3 regions of the Streptomyces sp. AHA2 genome follow, and region 2 is predicted to be linked to each of the others. Evidence: predicted binding sites of a transcription regulator. Region 2 holds the regulator's gene; each other region holds the start of a gene.
What was found. The regulator HrcA, encoded in region 2, represses chaperone genes, less so after heat shock. The targets are predictions, from matches to a motif close to TTNGCACTCNGNNNNNCNGAGTGCNAA.
Positions count from the first base shown of each region.

Region 1: groES (co-chaperone GroES) is a predicted target of HrcA. The motif match lies at 3,678-3,704, and genes of this name have one in related genera.
Region 3: groL (chaperonin GroEL) is a predicted target of HrcA. The motif match lies at 3,771-3,797, and genes of this name have one in related genera.

Region 1 covers NZ_JAUQWJ010000004.1:357,987-367,495, reverse strand. Annotated here, with positions in the region: gene Q5694_RS12100 (RNA polymerase sigma factor) at 1-492, shown strand, start outside; gene Q5694_RS12095 (THUMP-like domain-containing protein) at 496-1,656, opposite strand; gene Q5694_RS12090 (polysaccharide deacetylase family protein) at 1,911-2,837, shown strand; gene Q5694_RS12085 (polysaccharide deacetylase family protein) at 2,834-3,634, shown strand; gene groES (co-chaperone GroES) at 3,804-4,112, shown strand; gene groL (chaperonin GroEL) at 4,229-5,854, shown strand; gene Q5694_RS12070 (ester cyclase) at 6,057-6,764, opposite strand; gene Q5694_RS12065 (SDR family NAD(P)-dependent oxidoreductase) at 6,899-7,672, opposite strand; gene Q5694_RS12060 (MOSC domain-containing protein) at 7,767-8,435, opposite strand; gene Q5694_RS12055 (LysR family transcriptional regulator) at 8,516-9,412, shown strand.
Region 2 covers NZ_JAUQWJ010000002.1:91,804-101,312, reverse strand. Annotated here, with positions in the region: gene Q5694_RS04285 (16S rRNA (uracil(1498)-N(3))-methyltransferase) at 1-29, opposite strand, end outside; gene Q5694_RS04280 (nitronate monooxygenase) at 26-1,096, opposite strand; gene dnaJ (molecular chaperone DnaJ) at 1,220-2,356, opposite strand; gene hrcA (heat-inducible transcriptional repressor HrcA) at 2,356-3,372, opposite strand; gene Q5694_RS04265 (MBL fold metallo-hydrolase) at 3,544-4,275, shown strand; gene Q5694_RS04260 (DUF3097 domain-containing protein) at 4,307-5,116, shown strand; gene hemW (radical SAM family heme chaperone HemW) at 5,161-6,393, opposite strand; gene Q5694_RS04250 (SpoIIE family protein phosphatase) at 6,421-8,514, opposite strand; gene Q5694_RS04245 (AMP-dependent synthetase/ligase) at 8,783-9,509, opposite strand, start outside.
Region 3 covers NZ_JAUQWJ010000012.1:114,935-124,443, reverse strand. Annotated here, with positions in the region: gene Q5694_RS23840 (carboxylesterase/lipase family protein) at 1-611, opposite strand, end outside; gene Q5694_RS23835 (NADH:flavin oxidoreductase) at 703-1,860, opposite strand; gene groL (chaperonin GroEL) at 2,021-3,643, opposite strand; gene Q5694_RS23825 (cold-shock protein) at 3,977-4,180, opposite strand; gene Q5694_RS23820 (MoaD/ThiS family protein) at 4,628-4,903, opposite strand; gene thrC (threonine synthase) at 4,989-6,275, opposite strand; SAM riboswitch class I at 6,294-6,449, opposite strand; gene Q5694_RS23810 (glucosyl-3-phosphoglycerate synthase) at 6,603-7,547, shown strand; gene Q5694_RS23805 (alpha,alpha-trehalose-phosphate synthase (UDP-forming)) at 7,621-9,009, shown strand; gene otsB (trehalose-phosphatase) at 9,017-9,509, shown strand, end outside.

The DNA of each region.
Region 1 (9,509 bases), on a different contig from region 2:
CCCTCCGGCGAACCAATCCTGCTCAAGGACCAGAACCGCTCCCGCTGGAACCGCATGCTGATCGCCCGCGGCGTCGCCGCACTGGGCCGGGCGGAGGCCACCGCGTCCGGCGCCCCGGGCCCGTACACCCTCCAGGCCGCCATCGCCGCCTGCCACGCACACGCCCACACCTACGAGGAGACCGACTGGACGCGCATCGCCACCCTCTACGGCCTGCTGGCCGCCCGGTCCCCGTCGCCGGTCGTGGAGCTGAACCGGGCGGTGGCCGTCTCGATGGCCGAGGGGCCCGGCGCCGCCCTGCCGCTGGTCGACGCCCTGGCCGCCGATGCGGCCCTGCGCGAGTACCACCTGCTGCCCAGCGTCCGCGGTGACCTCCTGAGCCGTCTCGGCCGCCGGGCCGAAGCCCGCACCGAGTTCGAGCGCGCGGCCTCCCTCACGCGCAACGAACGGGAGCGGGACCTGCTGCTGCGCCGGGCCGCCGAGCAGACGTGACCGTCAGGCCGGGTGCCCCACGAGCATGGCCGGGGCCCCGGCGACCCGGGTGAGGAACACCGTCGCCGCGTGCGGGCCCTGCGGCTTGACCTTGCGGCGCAGCTCCTCCGGCTCGACCGCCGAGCCCCGCTTCTTCACCGTCAGCGTGCCCACCCGCCGCTCCCGCAGCAGGGCCTTGAGCTTCTTGACGTTGAAGGGCAGGTGGTCGGTGATCTCGTAGGCGGTCGCGTACCCGGTCGGGTGCAGGGCGTCGGCCGTGACGTAGGCGATGGTCGCGTCGAGCAGTCCGCCGCCGACCTGCTCGGCCACCTCGGCGACCAGGTGGGCGCGGACGACCGCGCCGTCGGGCTCGTAGAGGTAGCGGCCGGGCGGGCGGACCTCCGGGTCGGGCAGGCCGCGCGAGAGCAGGCTGCGCGGGCCCGGCAGCAGGGTGGCGCGCACGGTGCCCGGGCCGGTGCCGAACCACAGCACCGCCTCCTTCACGTCACCGCCGTCCGAGATCCACTCGGCCTCGGCGTCCTGCGGGACCGCCTCGTGCGGGATGCCCGGGGCGACCTTCAGCGCGGCGTGCGGCGCCCGGCGTGCGGCGGCCACCGCCCAGGACAGGGGCGGCGAGTAGGCCTCGGGGTCGAAGATCCGGCCCCGGCCGCCGCGCCGGGCCGGGTCGGCGAAGACGGCGTCGTACCCGGCGGTGTCCACGTCCGTGACGTCCGCCTCGCGCACCTCGATCAGGTGGGCCAGGTCCAGTGCCTCGGCGTTGGCCCGGGCCGCCGCGGCCGTGAGCGGGTCCCGGTCCACGGCCAGGACCCGGATCCCGGCCCGGGCCAGGGCGATCGCGTCGCCGCCGATGCCGCAGCACAGGTCGGCGACCGAGGTCACGCCCAGGGCGGCCATCCGCCCGGCCCGGTAGGCGGCCACGCTCGCCCGGGTCGACTGCTCCACCCCGTTGGGCGTGAAGAACATCCGCCGGGCGTCCTCCGCGCCGAACTTCACCGCCGCCCGCTGCCGCAGCCGCGCCTGCCCGAGCGCCGCCGACACCAGTGCGGCCGGGTGGTCGCGACGCAGCCGGGTCGCCACCGCCAGCTCCTGCGCCGGGTCGGTGTCGCGCACCTCGTCGAGGAGGGCGCGGCCTTCGGGGGTGAGGAGGGGGGCGAGGTCGTTCACCGGATCATTGTCGACCACGCCCGGGCCCGGTGGGGCAGCGGCCGTGGTCGGCCGGCCGTGGGCCGAGGAAGGCCCACGCCGGGCCGCCGGAGCCGCCCGGCCGCCCGGACCCGCCCCGGTCCGGCTCCCGGCCGGGGCCAGGAGCCGGACCGGGGCCCGCCATCGCTTCCCTTGTGGGCCAGTCGGTGGACCATGGGGGAGCGGTCGCGGTGTCGGGGCCGGTTCGCACGGGCGGGCTGCGAGGATCCGACACCATGCGAGCAGTCGTACAAAATGACAAAAGCCGGGCATTCGGCGGGGTGCGGATCGGCCTCGCCGGGCTCGCCCTGGCCGCCATCGCCTCGGGCTGCGCGCAGAGCGGCGACAGCGCCCGGGTCGTCCCGGCCGGCGGTCAGCAGCCCCTGGAGGCGCCCCCGGCGCGCGCCCTGGACTCCTACGCCTCCAAGCTGCGCACCGCCCACACCGCCCGGGTCGCCGCCGCCCGCCGCTGGGGGCTGCGCGCCGTCCCGCTGTCCGCCCCGCCGGCCCCCGAGCGCAAGCCCAGGATCAAGACCCGCGAGGGCTTCGAGGTGGACGGCCACCGGGAACTGGACCTGCCGCCCGTCTTCACCCGGGTCCCCACCCGGGACAAGGTCGTCTTCCTCACCATCGACGACGGCGCCGAGAAGGACCCCTCGTTCCTGCGGATGACGCGCGAGCTGGGCGTCCCCTACACCGCGTTCCTCAGCGGCTACCTGGTCGAGGACGACCCCCGGTACTTCCGCAGAATGCAGGCCGGGGGCGTGGTCCTGAACAACCACACCCTCCACCACCCCAACCTGCGCGGCATGTCCTACCGCGCGCAGAAGCGCGAGATCTGCGGCATGCAGCGCTACATCGAGCAGCGCTTCGGCAAGCGTCCCACCCTCTTCCGCCCGCCCTTCGGCAGCTACGACCGGGCGACCCTGCGCGCCGCCAAGGTCTGCGGCATCGAGTACGCCCCCCTGTGGAACGAGGAGGTCTTCGCCGACCACTGGGAGTACCGCGAGGCGGACCGCGACCTGCGCCCGGGCGACATCGTGCTCACCCACTTCCGGGGCCGCGACGAGTGGAAGGGCACGATGCCCGACATGATCCGCCGCTTCCTGAACAAGGTCACGGCCGAGGGGTACGCCGTGGGGCGGCTGGAGGACTACCTGTGAGGCGGCGGGCCGTCGTCACGCTGTGCGCGGGCCTGGCCCTGCTGGCCGGTTGCGCCGCGCCGTCGCAGGAACGCCCGGGCGACGCCGACGGCCGCGCCCCGGCGGCGACCTCCGCCCCCGTCCGCGGCCACCGGGGACCGGACCTGCCGCCCGTCGTCGACCACGTCCCCACCCGGGACCCGGTCGTCTTCCTCACCTACGACGACGGCGCCGAACGCGACCCCCGCTTCGTCGCCCTGGTCCGCGAACGGCGGCTCCCCGTCAGCCTTTTCCTCACCGACAGCGTCGTGGGCCCCGGCTACGCCCACTTCGCCCGGCTGCGCTCGGTCGGTGCCTCCCTGCAGAACCACACCCTGGACCACCCCGCCCTGCGCGGACTGCCCTACGCCGGCCAGCGCGCGGAGATCTGCGGCCAGCAGCACAAGCTGCACTCCCGCTTCGGTGTCCGCCCCCACCTCTTCCGGCCGCCCTACGGCACCTTCGACACGACGACCCTGCGTGCCGCCGCCGACTGCGGCATCCGGGCGGTCGTCCTGTGGCGCGCGTCCCTGGACGGCGACGGGGAGCTGAACCGCCGCCGGGGCGGGCCGGGTCTGCGGCCGGGTGACATCGTCTCGGTCCCGTCCGGCGACACCGACTCCCTGACGCTCGCCGAGCGGACGCGGCGCCTGCTGCGCGAGATCGACCGCGGGGGACTGCGGGTGGGGCGGCTGGAGGACTACCTGGACAACCACCTGGGAGACCACTCGGGGGACCACCCGGAGAGGACGCCCGGCCGACGCGCCCCGGGTAATTAGCAGTCCGCTTGACCGAGTGCTAATCGCAGTCATAGTCTCAGGTCTGGCACTCCCCCCTGGAGAGTGCCAACACAGCGACGGGCAGGTCCGGCACCCGCGACGACGGATCCACCTGGTCGCCACCTCAGACAGTTAACCCCGTGAGATCTCCGAAGGGGGAGGTCGGATCGTGACGACCACCAGCTCCAAGGTTGCCATCAAGCCGCTCGAGGACCGCATCGTGGTCCAGCCGCTCGACGCCGAGCAGACCACCGCCTCTGGCCTGGTCATCCCGGACACCGCCAAGGAGAAGCCCCAGGAGGGCGTCGTCCTGGCCGTGGGCCCGGGCCGCTTCGAGGACGGCAACCGTCTTCCGCTCGACGTCTCCGTCGGCGACGTCGTGCTCTACAGCAAGTACGGCGGCACCGAGGTGAAGTACAACGGCGAGGAGTACCTCGTCCTCTCGGCCCGCGACGTGCTCGCGATCATCGAGAAGTAGTTCACCCCAAGCACCTTGCTTTGAACTGCGCCCCTGGCCCCCGCGATCGCTAAGAAGCCGGGCGCCCGGGGCGCAGTTGCCGTTACCCCAGATTCCGGAAGAGGGCTCACGCTCCCATGGCGAAGATCCTGAAGTTCGACGAGGACGCCCGTCGCGCCCTCGAGCGCGGCGTCAACAAGCTTGCCGACACGGTCAAGGTGACGATCGGCCCCAAGGGCCGCAACGTCGTCATCGACAAGAAGTTCGGCGCCCCCACCATCACCAACGACGGTGTCACGATCGCCCGCGAGGTCGAGATCGAGGACCCGTACGAGAACCTCGGCGCCCAGCTGGTCAAGGAGGTGGCGACCAAGACCAACGACATCGCGGGTGACGGTACGACCACCGCGACCGTGCTCGCCCAGGCGCTCGTGCGCGAGGGCCTGAAGAACGTCGCCGCCGGTGCCTCCCCGGCCGCCCTGAAGAAGGGCATCGACGCCGCGGTCAAGGCCGTCTCCGACGACCTGCTCGCCTCGGCCCGCCCGATCGACGAGAAGTCCGACATCGCCGCCGTCGCCGCGCTGTCCGCCCAGGACCAGCAGGTCGGCGAGCTCATCGCCGAGGCGATGGACAAGGTCGGCAAGGACGGTGTCATCACCGTCGAGGAGTCCAACACCTTCGGTCTGGAGCTGGACTTCACCGAGGGCATGGCCTTCGACAAGGGCTACCTGTCGCCGTACTTCGTGACGGACCAGGAGCGCATGGAAGCCGTTCTGGACGACCCGTACATCCTCATCACGCAGGGCAAGATCTCCGCCATCGCGGACCTGCTGCCGCTGCTGGAGAAGGTCATCCAGGCCAACGCCTCCAAGCCGCTGCTGATCATCGCCGAGGACGTCGAGGGCGAGGCCCTGTCGACCCTGGTCGTGAACAAGATCCGCGGCACGTTCAACGCCGTCGCCGTGAAGGCCCCCGGCTTCGGCGACCGCCGCAAGGCGATGCTGCAGGACATGGCCGTCCTCACCGGCGCCACGGTCGTCTCCGAGGAGGTCGGCCTCAAGCTCGACCAGGTCGGTCTGGACGTCCTCGGCTCCGCCCGCCGCGTCACCGTCACCAAGGACGACACCACGGTCGTCGACGGCGCCGGCAACAAGGAAGACGTGCAGGGCCGCGTCGCCCAGATCAAGGCCGAGATCGAGACCACGGACTCCGACTGGGACCGCGAGAAGCTCCAGGAGCGCCTCGCGAAGCTGGCCGGCGGCGTGTGCGTGATCCGCGTGGGTGCCGCCACCGAGGTCGAGCTCAAGGAGCGCAAGCACCGTCTGGAGGACGCCATCTCCGCGACCCGCGCCGCGGTCGAGGAGGGCATCGTCTCCGGTGGTGGCTCCGCCCTGGTCCACGCCGTCAAGGTCCTCGAGGGCAACCTCGACAAGACCGGCGACGAGGCCACCGGTGTCTCCGTCGTCCGCAAGGCCGCCGTCGAGCCGCTGCGCTGGATCGCCGAGAACGCCGGCCTCGAGGGCTACGTCATCGTCTCCAAGGTCGCGGAGCTCGACAAGGGCAGCGGCTACAACGCCGCCACCGGCGAGTACGGCGACCTGATCAAGGCCGGCGTCATCGACCCGGTCAAGGTCACCCGCTCCGCCCTGGAGAACGCCGCCTCCATCGCCTCCCTGCTCCTCACGACCGAGACCCTGGTCGTCGAGAAGAAGGAAGAGGAGGAGCCGGCCGCCGCGGGCCACGGCCACGGCCACGCCCACTGAGGCACCGACCTCCGCCGGAAGCCCCCGTCCCGCCACGCGCGGGGCGGGGGCTTCCCGCATCCACGACCGCCGCAAATTCCGGAGATGCGTGACCGCGGAAACGGGAGTTTCTGCTTCCCCCGCTCCGCGTCCGCGCAGCCCGGCTTCCGCCCTGCGCGTCCGCGCTTCTCAGCTTCGGGGCCTGCCGCCTGCGCGAAGCGGCTCACAGCTCCAGCGGGTCCAGGACCCCGAGCTGCCGCATCAGTCCCAGCCGGTCGTACTGCCACCAGCCCTCGGCCAGTTTCCCGTCCGGTGTGCAGCGGTGGATCGTCGTCCCGGTCATGGTGACGTCCCTGCCGGTCGGCGGGATGCCGAGGAACTCGCCCGTCTGGCGGCCGTGGAAGGTCCACCGGGTGCACACCCGGTCGCCCTGGGCCATCTGGTCCTCGATCGTGAACGAGAAGGCGAACCCGCCCCGCCACACCTCCACCTCGCGCCGTACCGCGTCGAGCCCGATGACGTCCTGCACGTCGGCCGGGTCGTGGTTGTGGTAGTCCTCGGCGAACACGTCGTTCAGCGGCGGCGCGTCGCCCTCCCCGGGCGCGAGCTCGAAGAACCGCCGCGCGGTACCCGCGTTCAGCTGCTCGTCCCGCACGACGTCGAGGTCCGTGAACGTCGGCGCCTCCTCGCACAGCGCCACCATGTCCTGGAAGATCCGGTCGGTCTCCGGAAGCCCGGAGTTGCGCATCGCGTCCTCGTACGAGGGGAACTCCACGATCTCGACGATGTGCGAGGCGTCGGACCGGTCCTTCGCCACCACGCTGTGCGTCGCCGTCCGCTTGCCCCGGGTCTGCTCGACCCACCTGTCCATCAGCCGGTTCATCTCGTCGAGCCGGCTGGTCCTGCATTCGATGAGCTGTACGAAGGTCATGACCTCGCCTCCGGCCCCCCGGGGTCCGGCTGTACAGCCCCATTCTCCCTCCGCGGACCGCCCGGCTGCCTCCCGGCCGGACGGCCCCGCCGCCCCTACGTCACCGCCGCCCCTACGTCACTGCGGCCCGTACGTCACTGCGGTCCGTACTTCCGGCCCGTCCGGGACGTGATGCCGCCCAGCATCCCCCGCGGCACCAGCTTCGCCGCGCCCATCAGCGCCTTGTAGCGCGGGTCGGGGATGGACAGGGTCTTGCCGCGGGACAGGTCGGCGAGGGCCGTCGCGACCAGCTTGTCCGCGTCGAGCCACATCCAGCCGGGGATGTTGTCCGTGCCGATGCCCGCCCGCTGGTGGAACTCGGTGCGGACGAACCCGGGGCACAGCGCCATCAGCCGCACCCCGCTGCCGGCCAGGTCCCGCGCCGCGCCCTGCGTGAACTGCACGACCCAGGCCTTGGAGGCGCCGTACGTCCCGCGCGGGACGAAGGCCGCGACCGAGGCGACGTTGACGACACCGCCGCGGCCCCGCTCCCGCATGGCCTCCGTCGCCGCCGCGGTCAGCCGCAGCACCGCCTCGCAGTGCACCTTCAGCATCCGCAGCTCGTCGGCCATGGACACGTCCAGGAAGCGGCCCTTGTTGGCGAAGCCGGCGTTGTTGACCAGCAGGTCGACGGGGCTCTTGCGGTCGCGGAGGCGGTCGGCGACCGCTTCGATGCCCTTGTCCTCCGCCAGGTCGGCCGTCAGCACCTCGGCCTCGATGCCGTGCCGGTCGTGCAGCTCGGTCGCCTGCTCCCGCAGCCGCTTGGTGTCCCGGGCCACCAGCACCAGGTTGTGCCCGTCGGCCGCGAGTCGCCGCGCGAACGCGGCCCCGATGCCTGCCGTCGATCCCGTAATCAGAGCCGTTGTCATGGCGCAAGCGTAGTGACCCGGACCTCGTGCGTCCGCTTGCCCGCCGGGCCGTCCGTGGCCAAGGACCGGTGCGCACCGGCGTGGTGAGCCGTGGTCAGGACCCGTACCGGTCCCGGTACTCGCGGGCCGCCGCCAGCAGTTCGGGGTGCAGCGCCTCGCCCGCCGCGAGCAGCCGGGGCAGCAGCGTCCGCTCGGTGGTCACCGCCCGGAACGCCAGCGCCACGGTGACGTCGTGACCGGGCCGGTGCACGACCTCGACGGCGTCGCCCGCGCGGATCTCCCCGGGCTCGATCACCCGCAGGTACGCCCCGGGCGCACCGCGCCGCGTGAACCGCTTCACCCAGCCCTTCTCGTCCATGTGGCCCTGGAACGTCCGGCACGGGATCCGCCCGGAGGTGATCTCCAGCACCACCTCGGGCCCGATCCGCCAGCGCTCCCCGATCAGCGCGCCGGAGACGTCCAGGCCCCGGGTGGTGAGGTTCTCGCCGAACGCGCCGTCCGCCAGCGTCCGGCCCAGCTCGCGCTCCCACTCGTCCAAGTCCTCGCGGGCCATCGCGTACACGGCCTGGTCGTCGCCGCCGTGGTGCTGCAGCTTGCACACCGCGTCCCCGGCCAGCCCGCTCCCGCCGACCCCCTTCGGCCCGGGCGCGGACACCCGCACCGGCCCGTCCACCGGGCGCTTGTCGATCCCGGTCACCCCTTCGGGGTTGTCGGTGTACGTCACTGCCTCGGCGCGCCCCAGGTTCACAGACAGAAGCTCCATGCCCGCACGCTAGGCGACCGCACCCCAAAGCGTCGACGCATTATTCGCGCCACGGTCAAAGGGTCCCTTATCCTCGAAGGGTGATCGAAGCTCGCCACCTCCGCGTCCTGCGCGCCGTCGCCGCCACCGGCTCCTTCTCCGCCGCCGGCCGCGAGCTGGGCTGCACCCAGCCCGCCGTCAGCCAGCAGATGAAGGCCCTGGAGACCTCCGTGGGCACCCCGCTGCTGATCCGCACCGGCCGGGAGATGCGCCTGACCCAGGCGGGCGAGGCCCTGGTGCGGCACGCGGCCGGCATCCTCGCCGGGCTGACGGCCGCGGAGGAGGAGGTCGCCGCCATCGCGGGGCTGCGCGCGGGCCGGGTCCGGCTCGTCTCCTTCCCCAGCGGCAGCTCCACGCTCGTCCCCACGGCCCTCGCGGCCCTGCGCGCGGCGCACCCCGGTACCCGCGTCTCCCTGGAGGAGGCCGAACCCCCGGCGTCCGTCGGCCTGCTGCGCGAGGGCGACTGCGACGTGGCCCTCGCCTTCCGCTACGAGGGCGCCGCGGACGCCGAGGAATGGGACGACCTCGTCGTACGGCCCCTGCTGTCGGACCGGCTCGTCGCCCTCGTGCCGGAACGGCACCGGCTCGCGCAGGCGCAGTCCGTCGCCATCGGCGAACTCGCCGAGGAGCCCTGGATCGCCGGGTGCCCGCGCTGCCGCGGCCAGTTGACCCAGGTGTGCGCGGCGGCCGGCTTCACCCCGCGCATCGACTTCGCCACCGACGACTACCCGGCGGTGGTCGGCCTCGTCGGCGCCGGGCTCGGCGTGGCCGTCCTGCCCCAGCTGGCCGTCGAATCGGTACGCCCCCGGGGGGTGCGGACCGTGCGGCTGGAGCCTGCGGTGCGGCGGGAGATCGTCGCGCTGACCCTGCCCGATCTCGCCCAGGTCCCGGCGGTGGCGGCGACCCTCGACCAGCTGGCCCGGGCCGCCCGCCGCTGACGCCCTCCCCGCGCGCGAGGGATCAGGACGAGTCAGCACCTACGCGCGTCGGAGCCCGCGCGCGTCAGAAACCAACGGCACGCGTGCGCGTGCCGGT
Region 2 (9,509 bases):
TGCTCGACCACGAACACCGGCGCGGTCATCGCGCACCCCCCGCCAGCGCCGCGCGGGCGGCGGCGAGTTCCCCGGCGAGCACCTCGACCAGGTGCCCAGCGGGCATCTCCCGGGCCAAACGGTGCCCCTGCCCGGCCCAGAGCGCCATCCCCTGGGCGTCGCCGGCCTTGGCGGCGGCCTTGCGCAGCGGCGCGGTGAGGTGGTGGACCTCGGGGTAGGCGGCGGGCGCGTACGGGCCGTGCTCGCGCAGGAACCGGTTGACCAGGCCGCGCGCCGGGCGGCCGGTGAAGGCCCGGGTCAGCTCCGTGCGGACGAACAGGGGGTTGGTCAGGGCCTGCTTGTGCAGGGCGTGCGCACCCGACTCGTGCGTGGGGAGGAAGGCCGTGCCGAGCTGGGCGGCGCCGGCGCCCGCCGCGAGCACCGCGGCGATCTGGCCGCCGCGCATGATGCCCCCGGCGGCGACGACGGGGATGGTCACGGCCTCACGCACCTGCGCGACCAGGGAGAGCAGTCCGATGCCGCTGCCGTCGGTCTCGGGGGTGTCCCGGTGGGTGCCCTGGTGGCCGCCGGCCTCGACGCCCTGCGCGATGACGCCGTCCGCGCCGGCCCGCTCCACGGCCCGGGCCTCCTCGGGGGTGGTCGCGGCGGCCAGGACGAAGGTGCCGACGCGGTGCAGGGTGTCGATCACCTCGCGGTCCGGGACGCCGAAGTGGAACGACACCACCGGCACGGGGTTGTCGCGCAGCACCACGAGTTTGGCCTCGAAGCCGTCGTCGCGTCCGCTCTCCGGGTCGCCGAGCTCGGTCTCGTACCAGGTCGCCTCGCCGGCCAGCTGGTGGGCGTAGACGTCCACGGCGGCGGGGTCGGCGAGGTCCGGGTGCGGCATGAAGACGTTGACGCCGAACGGCCTGCCCGTGAGGCTCCTGAGCTGCTTGATCTCCTGGTACATCCCGTCGGCGGTCTTGTACCCGGCGGCGAGGAATCCGAGCCCGCCCGCCTCGCACACGGCGGCGGCGAGCTGCGGGACGGAGATGCCGCCCGCCATGGGGGCCTGCACGATCGGGAGCGGGAAGAGATCGGTCAGAGCGGAGGACATGACCGCATGTTGTCACGTCCTCCGCGCCCGCCCGAAACCGGCCTGCTGTATGGCATAGACCAGAGGAATGCCCGCTTCCGCACCCCGCCGCGGCGCTTTCGCCGACACCGCCCGCAGGCTCGCTCAGCGCCCGTTGAACGCGTCCTTCAGCCGCGAGAACAACCCCTGCTGCCCGGGCTGGAACTGGCCCGTGGGGCGCTCCTCGCCGCGGAGTTTGGACAGCTCGCGCAGGAGGCGCTCCTGCTCGGGGTCGAGCTTGGTCGGCGTCTGGACCTCGACGTGGACGATGAGGTCGCCGCGCCCGCCGCCGCGCAGGTGGGTGACACCCCGGCCGTGCAGCGGGATCGACTGGCCGGACTGGGTGCCCGGGCGGATGTCGACCTCCTCCAGGCCGTCCAGCGTCTCCAGCGGGACCTTCGTGCCGAGGGCCGCCGCCGTCATCGGCAGCGTGACCGTGCAGTGCAGGTCGTCGCCGCGGCGCTGGAACTGCGCGTGGGGCAGCTCGTGGATCTCGACGTAGAGATCGCCGGCCGGACCGCCGCCGGGCCCGACCTCGCCCTCGCCGGCGAGCTGGATGCGCGTGCCGTTGTCCACACCCGCCGGGATCTTGACCGTGAGGGTGCGGCGGGAGCGCACCCGGCCGTCGCCCGCGCACTCGGGGCACGGCGTCGGGACGACCGTGCCGAAGCCCTGGCACTGGGGGCAGGGACGGGACGTCATGACCTGGCCCAGGAAGGACCGGGTGACCTGCGACACCTCGCCGCGGCCGCGGCACATGTCGCACGTCTGCGCGGAGGTGCCCGGCGCGGCGCCCTCGCCGTTGCAGGTGTTGCAGACGACGGCCGTGTCGACCTGGATGTCCTTCGTCGTGCCGAAGGCCGCCTCGTCGAGCTCCACCTCGATGCGGATCATGGCGTCCTGGCCGCGGCGGGTGCGCGAACGCGGTCCGCGCTGCGACGCCGTGCCGAAGAACGCGTCCATGATGTCGGAGAAGTTCCCGAAGCCGCCGGCTCCGAAGCCGCCCGCCCCGGCGCCGCCGGACTGCGAGAGCGGGTCGCCGCCGAGGTCGTAGACCTGCTTCTTCTGCGGGTCCGACAGCACCTCGTAGGCGGCGTTGATCTCCTTGAACCGCTCCTGGGTCTTCGGATCGGGGTTGACGTCCGGGTGCAGCTCGCGGGCGAGCCGCCGGAAGGCCTTCTTGATCTCTTCCTGCGACGCGTCGCGGCGCACGCCGAGTACGGCGTAGTAGTCCGTGGCCACTACGACTCCGCCAGGATCTGTCCGACGTACCGTGCCACTGCGCGTACCGCTCCCATCGTTCCCGGGTAGTCCATGCGGGTCGGTCCGACCACGCCGAGCTTGGCGACTGCCTCGCCGCCCGAACCGTAGCCGACCGACACGACGGACGTGGAGTTGAGTCCTTCGTGGGCGTTCTCGTGACCGATCCGTACGGTCACGCCCGGATCCTTCGCCTCGCCGAGCAGCTTGAGGAGCACGACCTGCTCCTCCAGCGCCTCCAGCACGGGCCGGATCGTGAGGGGGAAGTCATGACCGAAGCGGGTCAGATTGGCGGTGCCGCCGATCATCAGCCGCTCCTCGTTCTCCTCGACGAGCGTCTCCAGGAGTGTGGAGAGCACCGTGGAGACCGTACCCCGGTCCTCGTGCTCGAACGCCTCCGGGAGATCCTCCACCAGACCGGGCACGTCCGCGAAACGGCGGTTCGCCACCCGGCTGTTGAGGCGCGCGCGCAGATCCGCGAGCGAGGCCTCGCCGAAGGGCGCCGGGCAGTCCACCACGCGCTGTTCGACCCGGCCGGTGTCCGTGATCAGCACGAGCATCACCCGGGCGGGCGCCAGGGAGAGCAGCTCCACGTGCCGCACGGTCGAGCGGGTCAGCGACGGGTACTGCACGACGGCGACCTGGCGCGTGAGCTGCGCGAGCAGCCGCACCGTGCGCGCCACGACGTCGTCGAGGTCGACGGCGCCCTCCAGGAAGTTCTGGATCGCGCGCCGCTCGGGCGCGGTCATCGGCTTGACGCCGGCGAGCTTGTCCACGAACAGGCGGTAGCCCTTGTCGGTGGGGATCCGCCCGGCACTGGTGTGCGGCTGGGCGATGTACCCCTCGTCCTCCAGGGCCGCCATGTCGTTGCGCACGGTCGCCGGGGAGACGCCGAGGTTGTGCCGCTCGGTGAGGGCCTTGGAGCCGACCGGCTCCTCGGTGCCGACGTAGTCCTGGACGATGGCGCGCAGCACTTGCAGCCTGCGTTCACTGAGCATCGCGCACACCTCCAGAAGTCGTCCGCCCGTTGCCCGCCGTTCGCGGCCTGGCACTCTGCGCGTGCGAGTGCCAGCATTCCCCGGCCCAGTGTACGGCGGTGGGGTACGCCCCCGGCAAGGCTGGTCGTGCGGCGTCGTGCCGCGGGCGGGGCGCACCGCTAGCGTCGCCGTATGACGGTGACTTGGGAAGAGGCCGGGTGGGAGCGGATGGCCGCCGGGGTGGGGCGGTGCCGCCTGCCGGTGTGGGACTGCACGGCGGGGCTGGTCGCCGGTGAGGGCGCGGTCCTGGTGGTGGACGCGGGGTCCAGCCCGGCCGAGGGCGCGCGGTTGCGCGAGCAGGCGCAGTCGCTCACCGGTCGCCGTGTGACGCATCTCGCGCTGACGCATCCCCACTTCGACCACGTCTTCGGGGCGGCGGCGTTCACCGGGGCGGAGATGTTCGCGGCGGTGGGCGCGGACGCGGCGCTGACGCGTGCACGGGACCGCGAGGAGCTGTACGAGGACGCGGTGGGCAACGGCCTGGCACGGGACGTGGCCCGCGCGTCGGCGGACCGGCTGGCCGCGCCCCGGCACCTGGTCTCCGGCGAGTGGACCCTGGACCTGGGCGGCGGGCGGCGGGTGCTGCTGGCGAACGTGGGCCCGGGGCACACCGCGCACGATCTGGCGGTGCTGGTGCCGGGCGATCCGGAGGTGGTGTTCTGCGGGGACCTGGTGGAGGAGTCGGGCGAGCCGCAGGCGGGCCCGGACGCCGTGCCCTCGCAGTGGCCGGCCGCGCTGGACCGGCTGCTCGCCCTCGGCGGCGAGGACGCGCTGTACGTGCCCGGTCACGGAGCGGTGGTCGACGCGGCGTTCGTCCGGGCCCAGCGGGACGCGCTGGCCGCGCGTTTCGGCGTGTCGTCGTGACCGTCCGGCGGCTTTCCCTATCGTCGTGCGAATGCGCCAGTACTCGACCGATCTGACCCCGCCGTGGAAGAAGCCGAAGCCGGTTCCCGAGGTCCCGGCCGAGCCGGGCCTGGTGGTGGAGGAACCCGGAACCGGATTCTGCGGCGCGGTGATCCGCTGCGAGGCGGGCACGGTGACCCTGGAGGACCGCTTCGGCAAGCACCGGGTCTTCCCCCTGGAGCCGCGCGGGTTCCTGCTGGAGGGCCGGGTCGTGACGCTGGTCCGGCCGGGCCCGGGCGCTCCGGCACGTCCCTCGCGCACGGCGTCCGGTTCGGTGGCGGTGCCGGGTGCCCGCGCGCGCGTGGCCCGGGCGGGCCGCATCTACGTCGAGGGCCGGCACGACGCCGAGCTGGTCGAGAAGGTGTGGGGCGACGACCTGCGCATCGAGGGCGTGGTGGTGGAGTACCTGGAGGGCGTGGACGACCTCCCGTCGATCGTCGACTCCTTCGCACCCGGCCCGGACGCGCGCCTCGGCGTCCTGGTCGACCACCTCGTGCCGGGCTCCAAGGAGTGGCGCATCGCGCAGTCGGTGACGAGCGAGCACGCGCTGGTGGTGGGCCACCCGTACATCGACGTCTGGGAGGCCGTGAAGCCGTCGTCCCTCGGCATCGCGGCCTGGCCCCGTGTGCCGCGCGGCCAGGACTGGAAGACGGGCGTGTGCCGCGCCCTGGGCTGGCCGGAGAACACGGGCGCGGCCTGGCAGCGGATCCTGTCCGGGGTCCACTCGTACAAGGACCTGGAGCCCGAACTGCTCGGGCGGGTGGAAGAGCTGATCGACTTCGTGACGGCCCCCGCGGACTGACCGCCTCGCCCCGTTGCCGCACGCGCGGCCCGCCGGCAGCGCCCTCAGTCCACCAGGTCGCGCACCACGCCGTCCGCCAGCAGCCGCCCCCGCAGGGTCAGCACGGCCCGCCCCTGCTCGTACGGCCCCGGCTGCAGCAGTCCGTCCGACAGCGCCCGGCGCGAGGCGGCCAGGCCCGCCTCCCGCAGCAGTGACAGCGGGACCCCGTCCCGCAGCCGCAGCTCCAGCAGGATCCGCTCGACCCGCCGGTCCTCCGCCGAGAGCACCTCACGACCGGCCCCGGGCGACCTTCCCGCCGCCAGGGCGGCCGCGTAGGCGCCCGGGTGCTTCACGTTCCACCAGCGCACCCCGCCGACGTGGCTGTGGGCCCCGGGTCCGGCGCCCCACCAGTCGGCGCCCCGCCAGTACAGCTCGTTGTGCAGGCACCGGCCCGCCTCGGAGGTCGCCCAGTTCGACACCTCGTACCAGTCGAACCCGGCGCCGGAGAGCACCTCGTCGGCGATCAGGTACCGGTCGGCGTGGACGTCGTCGTCGGTCATCGGCACCTCGCCCCGGCGGATGCGGCGGGCCAGCTGCGTGCCCTCCTCGACGATCAGCGCATAGGCGCTGACGTGGTCGGGCCCGGCGCCCAGCACCGCGTCCAGAGAGGCCCGCCAGTCGTCGTCGGACTCCCCCGGCGTGCCGTAGATGAGGTCGAGGTTCACGTGCTCGAACCCGGCCGCCCGGGCCTCCGCGACGCAGGCCTCGGGCCGCCCGGGCGTGTGGGTGCGGTCCAGCACCTTCAGCACGTGCTGCCGTGCGCTCTGCATGCCGAAGGAGATCCGGTTGAAGCCGCCTTCGCGCAGGGTCGCCAGGTACGCCGGGTCCACCGACTCGGGGTTCGCCTCGGTCGTGATCTCGGCGTCCTCCGCGAGGCCGAACTCCTCGCGGACGGCCCGCAGCATCCGCACCAGGTCCCGGGCGTCCAGCAGCGTCGGCGTGCCCCCGCCCACGAACACCGTCCGCACGGACCGCGGGTCGTCCCCCAGCACCTTGCGGGCCAGCCGGACCTCGTCCACCAGCGTCCCGGCGTAGTTGTCACGGGAGGCCAGCACGCCGCCGGTGCCGCGCAGCTCGGTCGCCGTGTAGGTGTTGAAGTCGCAGTAGCCGCAGCGGGTCGCGCAGTAGGGGACGTGCAGGTAGAACCCGAGGGGGCGGTCGGCGGCCCCGGCGAGAGCGGACGCGGGCAGCGCGCCGTCGGCGGGGACGGGCTCGCCGTCGGGGAGTGCGGAAGGCATGCCTTCCATTGTCCAGCACCGGCGGGCTCACTCCGCCTGGAGCACCAGCAGCGCCAGATCGTCCGCCGGGGGCCGTTCCCCGAAGTCGTGCACGAGCCGCTGGATCCGCTCGGCTATCAGCTCCGCCCGGAGCCCGGCGCACCCGGCCAGCGCCGCCGCGAGCCCGTCGCCGTCGTCGAACTGCCGGGAACCGGAACGGCGCTCGGTCACGCCGTCGGTGACGCACAGCAGGGTGTCCCCCGAGCGCAGGTCGAAGCTCTCACTGGTGTACGTGGCGTCCTCCACGACGCCCAGCAGGGTCTGCGGCCGCGCGCAGGGCTGGACCTCGCCGCCCGCCCCGAGCAGCAGCGGCAGGGGGTGCCCGGCGGAGGCGACCGTGCAGTGGACCCCGCCGTCGAAGGGGACCAGTTCGCCGTAGAGCAGGGACAGGAAGCGCGTCTGGGGGCCGTCGCCGGGCGGGGTCGGACGGGCCCCCGCGGCCACCAGGGCCCGGGCCGCGGCGTCGGCGGCCTCGGTGGCGTCGTCCAGCAGGAGCTGGTTGAGGCGGTCGAGGACATCGGCGACGCGGTAGCCCTCGCGGGCCAGCAGGCGCAGCCAGGGGCGGGCCAGACCGATGACGACGGCCGCCTCGGGCCCCTTGCCCTGGACGTCGCCGACGGCGAAGCACCAGCGGCCGTCGCCGGCCGGGAACAGGTCGTAGAAGTCGCCGCTGGGCCCGCCCTTGTCGCACGGCTCGTAGACGAGCGCGCTGCGCACGCCGGGGATCTCGGCGACGGCGCCGGGCAGCAGTCCGCGCTGGAGCACGGCGCTGATGGTGGCCTGGCGCGCGTACTGTCGGGCGGCGCCGACGGCGAGCGCGACGCGCCGGCTGAGGTCCTCGACGAGGCCGGTGACCTCGTCGGGGAAGCCGGCCGTCCCCGACCGTCCGATGACGAGGGTGCCCAGCGGCCTGCCCCCCGCGACCAGCCGGTACGCCAGGGCCGCGCCGGGCTCGCCGAGGGCCTCACCGGGCCAGTGGTAGGCGGCGGGCCCGGGCCGGGCCGGGTCGGACGGCTGCGGCGGCTCCTTCTCCAGGGCCCGGCGCAGTTCCTCGACGCGGTGCTCGCTGCCGTGCCAGACCCGGGTGAGGCCGGGCCCGTCCGCGCCGCTCCAGCCGCCGGTGGCCTCGTCCTCCATCCACATCGCGCACCAGTCGGCGAGCCGCGGCACGATCAGCTGCCCGGTGAGCGCGGCGACCAGGTCCTCGTCGAGCTGCCCCGCGAGCAGGTCGGAGGCCTCGGCGAGGAAGGACAGCGCCCCGCGGCCCAGCCAGCCGCCGTCCCGCTCCTCGCACCGCTCCCGGCGGTCGCCCGGGCCGGCCGGCTCCCGCGGCTGCGCCGGGCCGGCCGCGTCCGGTGCGTCGTTCCGCCGGGTCCCTGCTCCGGGCCGGGCGGGCCCCGGCGGCTCGGGGGCGAGACTCTCCGCGACCCGCAGGTCGCGCACCAGCGCGTGCTCCCCGTCGTACGTCCCGGCCTGCGCGTCGATCTGCCCCTGCGCCTCGCACCCGGCCACGGGCAGCCGCGCCCACACGGTCTTGCGGCCGGTGCGGTACGTGATCCCCCACGCTTCGGACAGGGCGCCGACGAGCCGCAGGCCGCGCCCGTACTCGGGCGGCTCCGGCGACGGCTCCGGCTCGACGCCGCGCGGCGCGCGGGAGGGGTGGTGGTCGCAGACCTCCACGACCAGCGCGGCCGTGTCCGGCGCGTCGCCCTCCAGCCGGCACTCCAGCTCGACGTCGGTGCCGGCGTGCACGACGGCGTTGGTGACGAGTTCACTGACGACGAGCCGGGCGTCGGCGGCCAGTCGCTCGGTGAGGTGCCCGGCCCCGGGCAGGCCGGCCTCCGCCCACTCGGCGAAGGCGGCGCGCAGCAGGCTGCGGGCGGCGCCCGGCGCGAGGGAGCTGCCGGGCAGGGTGGCGTGCGCCCGCGCGTGTGTGGGCGCGGGCGCCTGCCCGGCGGGCGCGAACGCTTCGGGAGCGGGCTCGGCGAGCCCTTCCTGCACGGGCACGGACGGGTCCCGGGCATGCGCAGGCGCCTGCGAGGCACGGGAGACGGTCTCCCGTTGCGTCGGAATGGCCCCCATGGACGGCTCCCCGGGCAGTTCGTACGAATACGCCACAGTCGATGCCGACAGGGTGACAGAACGGCCACGCCCATGAGCGCGGAGTTACCGAAGTGGGCCGTCATGAGTGAGACGAGTGCTACGGACGTGGTCGAGAAACGGTCACGAGACGGTCGGATCCGAGCACCCGGGTGTCACCGCCCGCTCCGGGGCCGCGCCCGCGCCCCACGGACGGCAGCGGGCCGGCGCCTGTGCGGCGCCGGCCCGGGACGGATCACCCGCAGGCGTGCTACGCCTCGCGGGACCCCTCGTACATCTCCTCGATCAGGTGCTTGTACTCCCGCTCCACGACGGGCCGCTTCAGCTTCAGGCTCGGCGTGATCTCACCGTGCTCCACGTCGAGGTCCCGCGGCAGCAGCCGGAACTTCTTGATGGTCTGCCAGCGCTGCAGCCCCTCGTTGAGCTGCTTCACGTACCCGTCGACCATCTCCACGGTCTGCGGCGCCGCCACGATCTCCGCGTACGGCCTGCCCTCGAGGCCGTTGTCCTTGGCCCACTCGGTGATGGCGATCTCGTCGAGCGCGATGAGGGCCGTGCAGTAGTTCCGGTCGGCCCCGTGCACGAGGATGTTGGACACGTACGGGCAGACCGCCTTGAACTGCCCCTCGACCTCCGCCGGAGCGATGTACTTGCCGCCCGAGGTCTTGATGAGGTCCTTCTTGCGGTCGGTGATCCGCAGGTAGCCGTCGGGCGACAGCTCCCCGATGTCGCCGGTGTGGAACCAGCCGTCCGGCTCCAGCACCTCGGCGGTCTTCTCGGGCAGGTTGTGGTAGCCCTCCATGATGCCGGGGCCGCGCAGCAGGATCTCCCCGTCGTCCGCGATGCGCACCTCGGTGCCGGGCAGCGGCTTGCCGACCGTGCCCGTGCGGTAGGCCTCGCCCGGGTTGACGAAGGACGCGGCGGAGGACTCGGTCAGGCCGTAGCCCTCCAGGATGTGGATGCCGGCGCCCGCGAAG
Region 3 (9,509 bases), on a different contig from region 2:
GCGATCGAGCCCGCGCCGGCCGACTCGCCGAAGAGCGTGACCAGCCCGGGGTCGCCGCCGAACGCCTCGATGTTGTCCCGCACCCACTCCAGGGCCGCCACCTGGTCGAGCAGGCCCCGGTTGGCGGGAGCGCCCTCGATGGCGGCGAAGCCCTCCATGCCGACGCGGTAGTTGAAGGTGACGACCACGACGTCGCCGTCGGCCGCGACGTGCCGGGCGTCGTAGCCGGGACTGCCGGCGTGGCCGAGCTTGTAGGCGCCGCCGTGGATCCACACCATGACCGGACGGCGGGCGGCCGGGTCGGGGTCGGGCGTCCAGACGTTGACCGTGAGCCACTCGTCGCCCTGGGGCACGTCGATCAGACCCGGGCCGCCCATCAGGCCGAGGTCCTGCGGGGGCGGCGGGCCGAAGGCGTGGGCCTCCCGCACGCCGTCCCAGGGCGCGGCGGGCCGGGGCGCCCGGAAGCGGGCCTCGCCGACCGGGGGCGCGGCGAAGGGGATGCCGCGGAAGACGGCGAGCCCCTCCTCCCGTCGGCCGCGGACCGCACCGGCGGTGGTGCGCACCACCGGCCCGGGGCCGTCCGTCGAGGGGCGGGGCTCGGACGTCGTCATCTGGGTCTCCTCACGAAGTGCCGTCGGACAAGCGCCCGTTCAGTGTCCATCGGCCGTCGCGAGCGGATCCGGGCACCCCGTGCCCGCCGGCTCAGCTGAGGGTCTTCAGGGCGGCCGGGTCGTAGGCGGCGAGGTCCTCGAAGCGGCCGGAGAGCACCTTGCGGGCCCACTCGGGGTCCTGGAGCAGTGCGCGGCCGACGGCGACCATGTCGAACTCGTCGCGCTCGAAGCGGTCGAGGAGGTCGTCGAGGTCACCGACCTCGGCGCCCTCGCCCTGGAAGGACTTGAGGAAGTCGCCGCCGTTCAGGCCGACCGAGCCGACGGTGATGGCGGGCCTGCCGGTGATCTTCTTGGTCCAGCCGGCGAGGTTGAGGTCGGAGCCGTCGAACTCGGGGACCCGGTAGCGGCGGGTGGAGGCGTGGAAGGCGTCGACGCCGGCGGCCGCGAGCGGGGTCAGGATCGACTCCAGCTCCTCGGGCGTCTCGGCCAGGCGGGCGCGGTAGGCCTCCTGCTTCCACTGCGAGTAGCGGAAGATGACGGGGAAGTCGGCGGAGACGGTCTCGCGGACGGCCGCGACGATCTCCGCGGCGAACCGGGCGCGGGCGACCCGGTCGCCGCCGTAGGCGTCGGTGCGGCGGTTGGTGCCCTCCCACAGGAACTGGTCGAGCAGGTAGCCGTGGGCGCCGTGCAGCTCCACGCCGTCGAAGCCGATGCGCTCGGCGGCCGCGGCGGCCTCGGCGAAGGCGCCGATGACGGCGTCGACGTCGGCCTGGGTCATGGCCTTGCCGGTGGGCTCGTCGGCGCCGATGCGCAGCCCCGAGGGGCCGACGGCGGGGGCGTCCGCGACGGGCGGCTCGCCCTGGTTGCGGACCATGCCGATGTGCCACAGCTGCGGCACGATCGTGCCGCCCGCGGCGTGCACCGCCTCGGCGACCTTCGCCCAGCCCGCGAGCTGCTCCTCGCCGTGGAAGCGCGGCACGCGGTCGCTCTGCCCGGCCGACTCGTGCCCGACGTAGGTGCCCTCGGTGACGATGAGGCCGACCCCGGCGGCGGCGCGGCGCGCGTAGTAGGAGACGACGTCCTCGCCGGGCACGCCGCCCGGGGAGAACATGCGGGTCATCGGGGCCATCGCGATCCGGTTCGGAACGGTCAGGCCGTTCAGGGACACGGGCCGGGACAGGAGGTCGGCTGCGCGGGAGGCGACGTCGGTCACGTGGGGGCTCCTTCGGATACCGGACAGTACGCGCATACCGGTGAGTATGTGCATGCGCATAGGACATCCGCTTCAACGGCCCGGCCGCGGTGGCCCATCCCGCGCTCCGGTGTGATCCCGCACACGCCCGAGGGCGGCACCTCCTGCCGGAACAGGAGGTGCCGCCCTCAGGAAGGACGTCGATCGACCGGGTCGATCAGAAGTCCATGTCACCGCCCGGCATGCCGCCGCCGGCCGGCGCGGCGGCCTTCTCCGGCTTGTCGGCGATGACGGCCTCGGTGGTGAGGAACAGCGCGGCGATGGAGGCGGCGTTCTGCAGCGCGGAACGGGTCACCTTCGCCGGGTCGATGATGCCCTCGGCGATCATGTCGACGTACTCACCGGTCGCGGCGTTCAGGCCGTGGCCGACCTGGAGGTTGCGGACCTTCTCCACGACGACGCCGCCCTCGAGACCACCGTTGACGGCGATCTGCTTCAGCGGGGCCTCCAGCGCGAGCTTCACGGCGTTGGCGCCGGTCGCCTCGTCACCGTCGAGCTCCAGCTTCTCGAAGACCTGGGAGGCCTGCAGCAGGGCCACGCCACCACCGGCGACGATGCCCTCCTCGACGGCCGCCTTGGCGTTGCGCACGGCGTCCTCGATGCGGTGCTTGCGCTCCTTGAGCTCCACCTCGGTGGCGGCACCGGCCTTGATGACCGCGACACCGCCGGCGAGCTTCGCCAGGCGCTCCTGCAGCTTCTCGCGGTCGTAGTCCGAGTCGCTGTTCTCGATCTCGGCGCGGATCTGGTTGACCCGGCCCTGGACCTGCTCGGCGGAGCCGGCACCGTCGACGATGGTGGTCTCGTCCTTGGTGATGACGACCTTGCGGGCCTTGCCCAGCAGGTCGAGCGTGGCGTTCTCCAGCTTGAGGCCGACCTCCTCGGAGATCACCTCGCCGCCGGTGAGGATGCCGATGTCCTGCAGCATCGCCTTGCGGCGGTCGCCGAAGCCCGGGGCCTTGACGGCGACGGACTTGAAGGTGCCGCGGATCTTGTTGACGACCAGGGTCGACAGGGCCTCGCCCTCGACGTCCTCGGCGATGATCAGCAGCGGCTTGCCCGACTGCATGACCTTCTCCAGGAGCGGGAGCAGGTCCTTGACGTTGGAGATCTTGGAGTTGGCGATCAGGATGTACGGGTCGTCGAGGACGGCCTCCATACGCTCCATGTCGGTGGCGAAGTACGCCGAGATGTAGCCCTTGTCGAAGCGCATACCCTCGGTGAGCTCCAGCTCCAGACCGAAGGTCTGGGACTCCTCGACGGTGATGACGCCTTCCTTGCCGACCTTGTCCATTGCCTCGGCGATAAGCTCGCCGATCTGGGTGTCGGCGGCGGAGATGGAGGCCGTGGAGGCGATCTGCTCCTTGGTCTCGACGTCCTTGGCCTGCTCGAGCAGGGCGGCGGAGACGGCCTCGACGGCCTTCTCGATACCGCGCTTCAGGGCCATCGGGTTGGCACCGGCGGCCACGTTGCGCAGACCCTCGCGCACCAGGGCCTGGGCGAGGACGGTCGCCGTGGTCGTACCGTCACCGGCGACGTCGTCCGTCTTCTTGGCGACTTCCTTGACCAGCTCGGCGCCGATCTTCTCGTACGGGTCCTCGAGCTCGATCTCCTTGGCGATGGACACACCATCGTTGGTGATCGTGGGCGCGCCCCACTTCTTCTCGAGGACGACGTTGCGGCCCTTGGGGCCGAGCGTCACCTTCACGGCGTCCGCGAGCTGGTTCATGCCGCGCTCGAGGCCGCGCCGCGCCTCCTCGTCGAACGCGATGATCTTGGCCATGTGAAGTGGTCCCTCCAGGACTGGGGGTGATGACTCCGGACCGCGCCCGCGCCCGCGACGGACGGCTCGCCTGCCTCGTGGTTCCTTCCCACTTCGGCCTGCGGGCCTCACCGACCCGGTCCTTACGTTGTCACTCTCACCTTCAGAGTGCTAACGCAATGATTAGCACTCGACCCCTGCGAGTGCAAGCGCCTCCCGGGATCGGGCGGGGCGCTCAGCCGCCCGCGAACACCGCCCCGCACGGCTCCCGAGCAGGCGGAAGGGCCCGCACCCCGGGGGGTACGGGCCCTTCCGCGAAGACCGGTCGCGTGAGCTTGTGGTCGTGGTGCGCGTTCAGGCAGAGACGCGAACCATGTCGGCCTGCGGCCCCTTCTGGCCCTGCGAGATCTCGAACTCGACCCGCTGGCCCTCTTCCAGGGTGCGGTAGCCGTCCATCTGGATCGCGCTGTAGTGGACGAAAACATCCGCACCACCGTCGACCGCGATGAAGCCGTACCCCTTCTCCGCGTTGAACCACTTGACGGTGCCCTGAGCCATGCCTAACTCCCCTATTACTGGCCCTTGCACAGATCCACACTTCGCGGACCCGGGTCAGACCTCACCCCCCACGGTTGGGGGCGTGCGCCGGAACGCGTCGACCGCGGCTGAATGTATCTGTCCAACTGCCGTCTGCAACAGGTCAATCGGACGAGAATTCTGGACGCTCAGGGTCCGGAATGTGGGGAGAGTTCGCCCGAATTCAGGGCAAGTCGGGCCACACAAAAAGAACAAAAGCCGCGAAAGACGCGCACACTTTGGCTACATCTTGTCGGGCTCGCGGCAGGAATTCAGGGTTCCGGTCAGTGGATCCGGAACGCGTTCCCCAACTGTACCGCGCTCAATCACACAGAATTGCCCCCTCCGCTTCTCTCACGGTGGGGGCAATTCGATGTACGCACGGTGACCGGCATTACTCAAGGTAATAATCAAGCCGGTCGACCGGATTCAGCCGCCGGCGACCGCCGGGATGATCGACACTCCGGCACCGTCCGGCGTGGCCGTCTCCAGCCCCTGCTCGAACCGCACGTCGTCGTCGTTGACGTACACGTTGACGAACCGCCGCAGCTTGCCCTGGTCGTCCAGCACGCGGGCGGCGATCCCGGTGTGGTTCTTCTCCAGGTCGGCGATGACCTCCCCGAGGTTCGCGCCCTCGGCGGAGACCTCGGCCTGCCCGCCGGTGTAGGTGCGCAGGATGGTGGGGATGCGAACGGTGACGCTCATGACTTCGGAACCTCCGGTTTGGTGACGGACCCAGGGGCGCGGGGAACTGCGCGAACAACCCCCACCGGCCCGCAGCGAACAACGATCAGACGAGCCCGGCTGCCCGGAACGACTCCAGACTCGGGCGAATGGTCGCGGTCAGCCCCGTGCCCGCCACCGCGTCCAGGGTCTTCAGACCGTCCCCGGTGTTGAGCACCACAGTCGTCTTCGCCGGGTCGAGGGCCCCGTTCGCGACGAGCTTCTTCGTCACACCCACCGTCACACCACCGGCGGTCTCCGCGAAGATGCCCTCGGTCCGCGCCAGGATCTTGATGGCGTCGACGATCTGCTCGTCCGTGACGTCCTCCACCGCACCACCGGTCCGCCGCGCGATGTCCAGCACGTACGGCCCGTCCGCCGGGTTGCCGATCGCCAGGGACTTGGCGATCGTGTCCGGCTTCTGCGGACGCACCACGTCGTGGCCGGCCTTGAACGCCGTCGACACCGGCGAGCAGCCCTCGGCCTGCGCACCGAAGATCTTGTACGGCCTGTCCTCGACGAGGCCGAGCCCGATCAGCTCCTGCAGGCCCTTGTCGATCTTCGTGAGCTGCGAGCCGGAGGCGATCGGCACCACGAGCTGGTCGGGCAGCCGCCAGCCGAGCTGCTCGCAGATCTCGTACGCCAGGGTCTTGGAGCCCTCCGCGTAGTAGGGCCGCAGGTTGACGTTGACGAAGCCCCAGCCCTCACCCGCCGGGTCGCCGATGAGCTCGGAGCAGAAGCGGTTGACGTCGTCGTAGTTGCCCTCGATGCCGACCAGCTCGCCGCCGTAGACGGCGGCCATGACGACCTTGCCCTGCTCCAGGTCGTGCGGGATGAACACGCAGGAGCGGAATCCGGCCCGGGCCGCGGCGGCGCCCACCGCGCCGGCCAGGTTGCCGGTGGAGGAGCAGGACAGGGTGGTGAAGCCGAAGGCGCGGGCGGCCTCCAGGGCCTGCGCGACGACCCGGTCCTTGAAGGAGTGCGTCGGGTTGCCGGAGTCGTCCTTGACGAACAGCTTGCCGCCGTCGACCCCCAGCTCACGGGCGAGGTTGTCGGCCTTGACGAGCTTGGTCCAGCCCGGGTTGATGTTCGGCTTGTCCGCGACGTCGGCCGGGACCGGCAGCAGCGGGGCGTAGCGCCAGATGTTCGCGGGTCCCGCCTCGATCCGCTTGCGCAGCTCCTCGGCGTCGTAGGACGAGAAGTCGTAGGCGATCTCCAGCGGGCCGAAACACTCCTCGCAGGCGAAGACCGGGCCGAGGGGCACGCGGTGACCGCACTCGCGGCAGCTGAGGGCCGCGGCGGGACCGAGGTCTACGGTGGAGTCGGTGGTGCTTGCAACAGTCTGCACAGCCATGTGAGGCGAGGCCCTTTCTCCTCATCTTCCTCACGGCGCACTTCGCCGTGAGACGGATTTGGCACCTTCCCTAGCCGGGAGCCTCGCGACGCGGTCACCAGTGACCTACGAGAACCGACTGGAGGGTTGCCGGGGCTTCATCGGGCCGTTTCCCTCTGCCCCTCTGGATGAGCTGTATGTGGTTGTAGGCGGCGTACGACCCCGGACATGCGAGGGTCATCCGCGTTGTTCAAGACTGTAACCGACGACCAGGACAGTTGAGATAGTCGTCCGAACCGCGAGACGCGTCACATCCGTCCCGCCGAGAGAACGCAAGGAGCAGCCACGGTGCTGGAAGAAGTCGAGCGCTGGCTGAGCGCCCGTTCCTGGTCCGTGCACGACCGTCCGCTCCACAGCATCCTGGCGGCCAAGCAGCGCACGGGCCGCACGGTGAGCGTGGTGCTGCCCGCACTGAACGAGGAGGAGACCGTCGGCGACATCGCCGCCGCCGTCCGCCACGACCTGATGCTGCAGGTGCCGCTCGTCGACGAGCTGGTGGTGGTCGACTCGGGGTCGACCGACCGCACCTCCGAGGTGGCCGCCGCCGCGGGCGCGACGGTCGTGCACCGGGACGCGATCCTCCCGCGTCTGCCCGCCCTGCCGGGCAAGGGCGAGGTGCTGTGGCGCTCGCTGCTCGTCACCCGCGGTGACATCGTCTGCTTCGTCGACGCGGACCTGCGGGACTTCTCGTCCGACTTCGTCTCCGGCATCGTCGGCCCGCTGCTGACCGACCCGGAGGTCGAGCTGGTCAAGGGCATGTACGACCGCCCCCTCGGCGGGGCCGCCGGGCAGGGCGGCCGGGTCACCGAGCTGATGGCGCGCCCGCTGCTCAACATGCACTGGCCGCGGCTCGCCGGGTTCGTCCAGCCGCTGGGCGGCGAGTACGCGGCCCGCCGCTCGCTGCTGGAGCAGCTGCCCTTCCCCGTCGGGTACGGCGTCGAACTGGGCGTGCTCGTCGACGCCCTGCACCTGGCGGGCCTCGACGCGCTCGCCCAGGTCGACGTGGGCGTGCGCAAGCACCGGCACCAGGACGGGCAGGCACTCGGCAGGATGGCCGCCGAGATCTACCGCACGGCCCAGCTGCGGCTGGCCCGGGGGCACCTGATCCGGCCGTCCCTGACCCAGTTCGAGCGGAACGGCGACGGCTTCGAACCCCGGACGTACTCCGTGGACACCGAGGAACGCCCGCCGATGGTGGAGATCGCCGAGTACCAGGCGCGGCGGGCCGCCTGACCCGGGCTGTTTTCGGCCGGGCGCGGCAGGTCCGTACGTTTGAGCGTTTACAGGCCGGGCTAGGTTGAGGCCTATGGGTTCGACGCACGGTTCTGCACGGGTATTGGTGGCCTCCAACCGCGGCCCGGTCTCCTACACGGTCGGTGAGGACGGTTCGCTCGACGCCAAACGGGGCGGCGGCGGTCTGGTCTCGGGGCTGTCGGCGATCGGCTCGGACGCGGACGCGCTGTGGGTCTGCTCGGCGCTGTCCGACGGCGACCGCGAGGCGGTCCGGCGCGGGGCCGGGGAGGACGGCGTGCGGATGCTGGACATCCCGGCCGACGTGCACGCCGACGCCTACAACGGCATCGCCAACTCGGTGCTGTGGTTCGTGCACCACATGCTCTACCAGACGCCGCTCGAGCCGGTCTTCGACGCGGAGTTCCGGCGCCAGTGGGCGTCCTACGAGACGTACAACCGGGCGTTCGCCGAGGCGCTGGCCGAGGAGGCCGCACAGGGCGCGGCGGTCGTGGTGCAGGACTACCACCTGACGCTGGTGCCGGGCATGCTGCGCGAGCTGCGCCCGGACCTGAGGATCGGCCACTTCTCGCACACGCCGTGGGCGCCGCCGGAGTACTTCCGGATGCTGCCGGACGACGTGGCCGGGCAGGTGCTGCGCGGCATGCTGGGCGCGGACCGGCTGGGCTTCCTCACGCAGCGCTGGGCGGACGCGTTCACCGCGTGCGCCGAGCGGTTCGCGGGCGGGCTCGGCGGCACGCGGGTCGGCGTGCACGGGCTGGGCGCCGACGCGGACTTCCTGCGCAAGCGCGCACACGAGCAGGACGTCGAGGAGCGCATGGCGGCGCTGCGCGAGGAGATCGGCGAGGGCCGCCGCACCGTCGTCCGCGTCGACCGCACCGAGCTGTCCAAGAACATCGTGCGCGGCCTGCTGGCCTACCGCCGGCTGCTCGAGGCCCACGGCGAGTGGCGCGAGCGCGTGGTGCACGTCGCCTTCGCCTACCCCTCCCGGCAGGACCTCGCGGTGTACCGGGACTACACGGCCGAGGTGCAGCGCCTGGCCGACGAGATCAACGCCGAGTTCGGCACGCCGGGCTGGACGCCGGTCGTGCTGCACGTCAAGGACGACTTCGCCCGCTCCCTGGCCGCCTACCGGCTGGCCGACGTGGCCCTCGTCAACCCCATCCGCGACGGCATGAACCTGGTCGCCAAGGAGGTCCCGGTCGTCTCCGACGCGGGCTGCGCGCTGGTGCTGTCCCGGGAGGCCGGGGCGCACGAGGAACTGGGCGAGGACGCGATCACGGTCAACCCGTACGACGTCACGGGCACGGCCGAGGCCCTGCACGAGGCCCTGTCGATGCGCCCGGAGGAACGGGCCGAGCGCAGCAAGCGCCTGGCTGCGGCGGCCACGGCCCTGCCGCCGGCGCGCTGGTTCGTCGAGCAGCTCGACGCGCTGAGGGGCTGAGCGGCCGATGAGCACCACGTCCGCCTCCCAGCCGCTGCCCGTCCCCGTCACCGAGGCCGGGCAGGAGGGCCTGGACGCCCTGCTCGCCGGGCCGGGCAAGGCACTGATCGGTCTCGACTTCGACGGGACGCTCGCCCCGATCGTGGCCGACCCCGACCGGGCCCGGGCCCACCCGGAGGCGCTGTCCGCACTCGCCGCGCTCGCGCCGAAGGTGGCCGCCGTCGCGGTGATCACCGGCCGGCCGGCCGAGGTGGCCGTGCGCAACGGCGCCTTCGCCGACGTGCCCGGCCTGGAGCACCTGGTCGTCCTCGGGCACTACGGCGCCGAGCGCTGGGACGCCCGCACGGGTGAGGTCACCGCCCCGCCGGCGCATCCCGGGGTGGCCGCCGTGCGCGCCGAACTGCCCGGGCTGCTGGAGGGCAGCGGGACCTTCGTGGAGGACAAGGGCCGGGCCGTGGCCGTGCACACCCGGCGCGCGGCCGACCCGCAGGCCGCCTTCG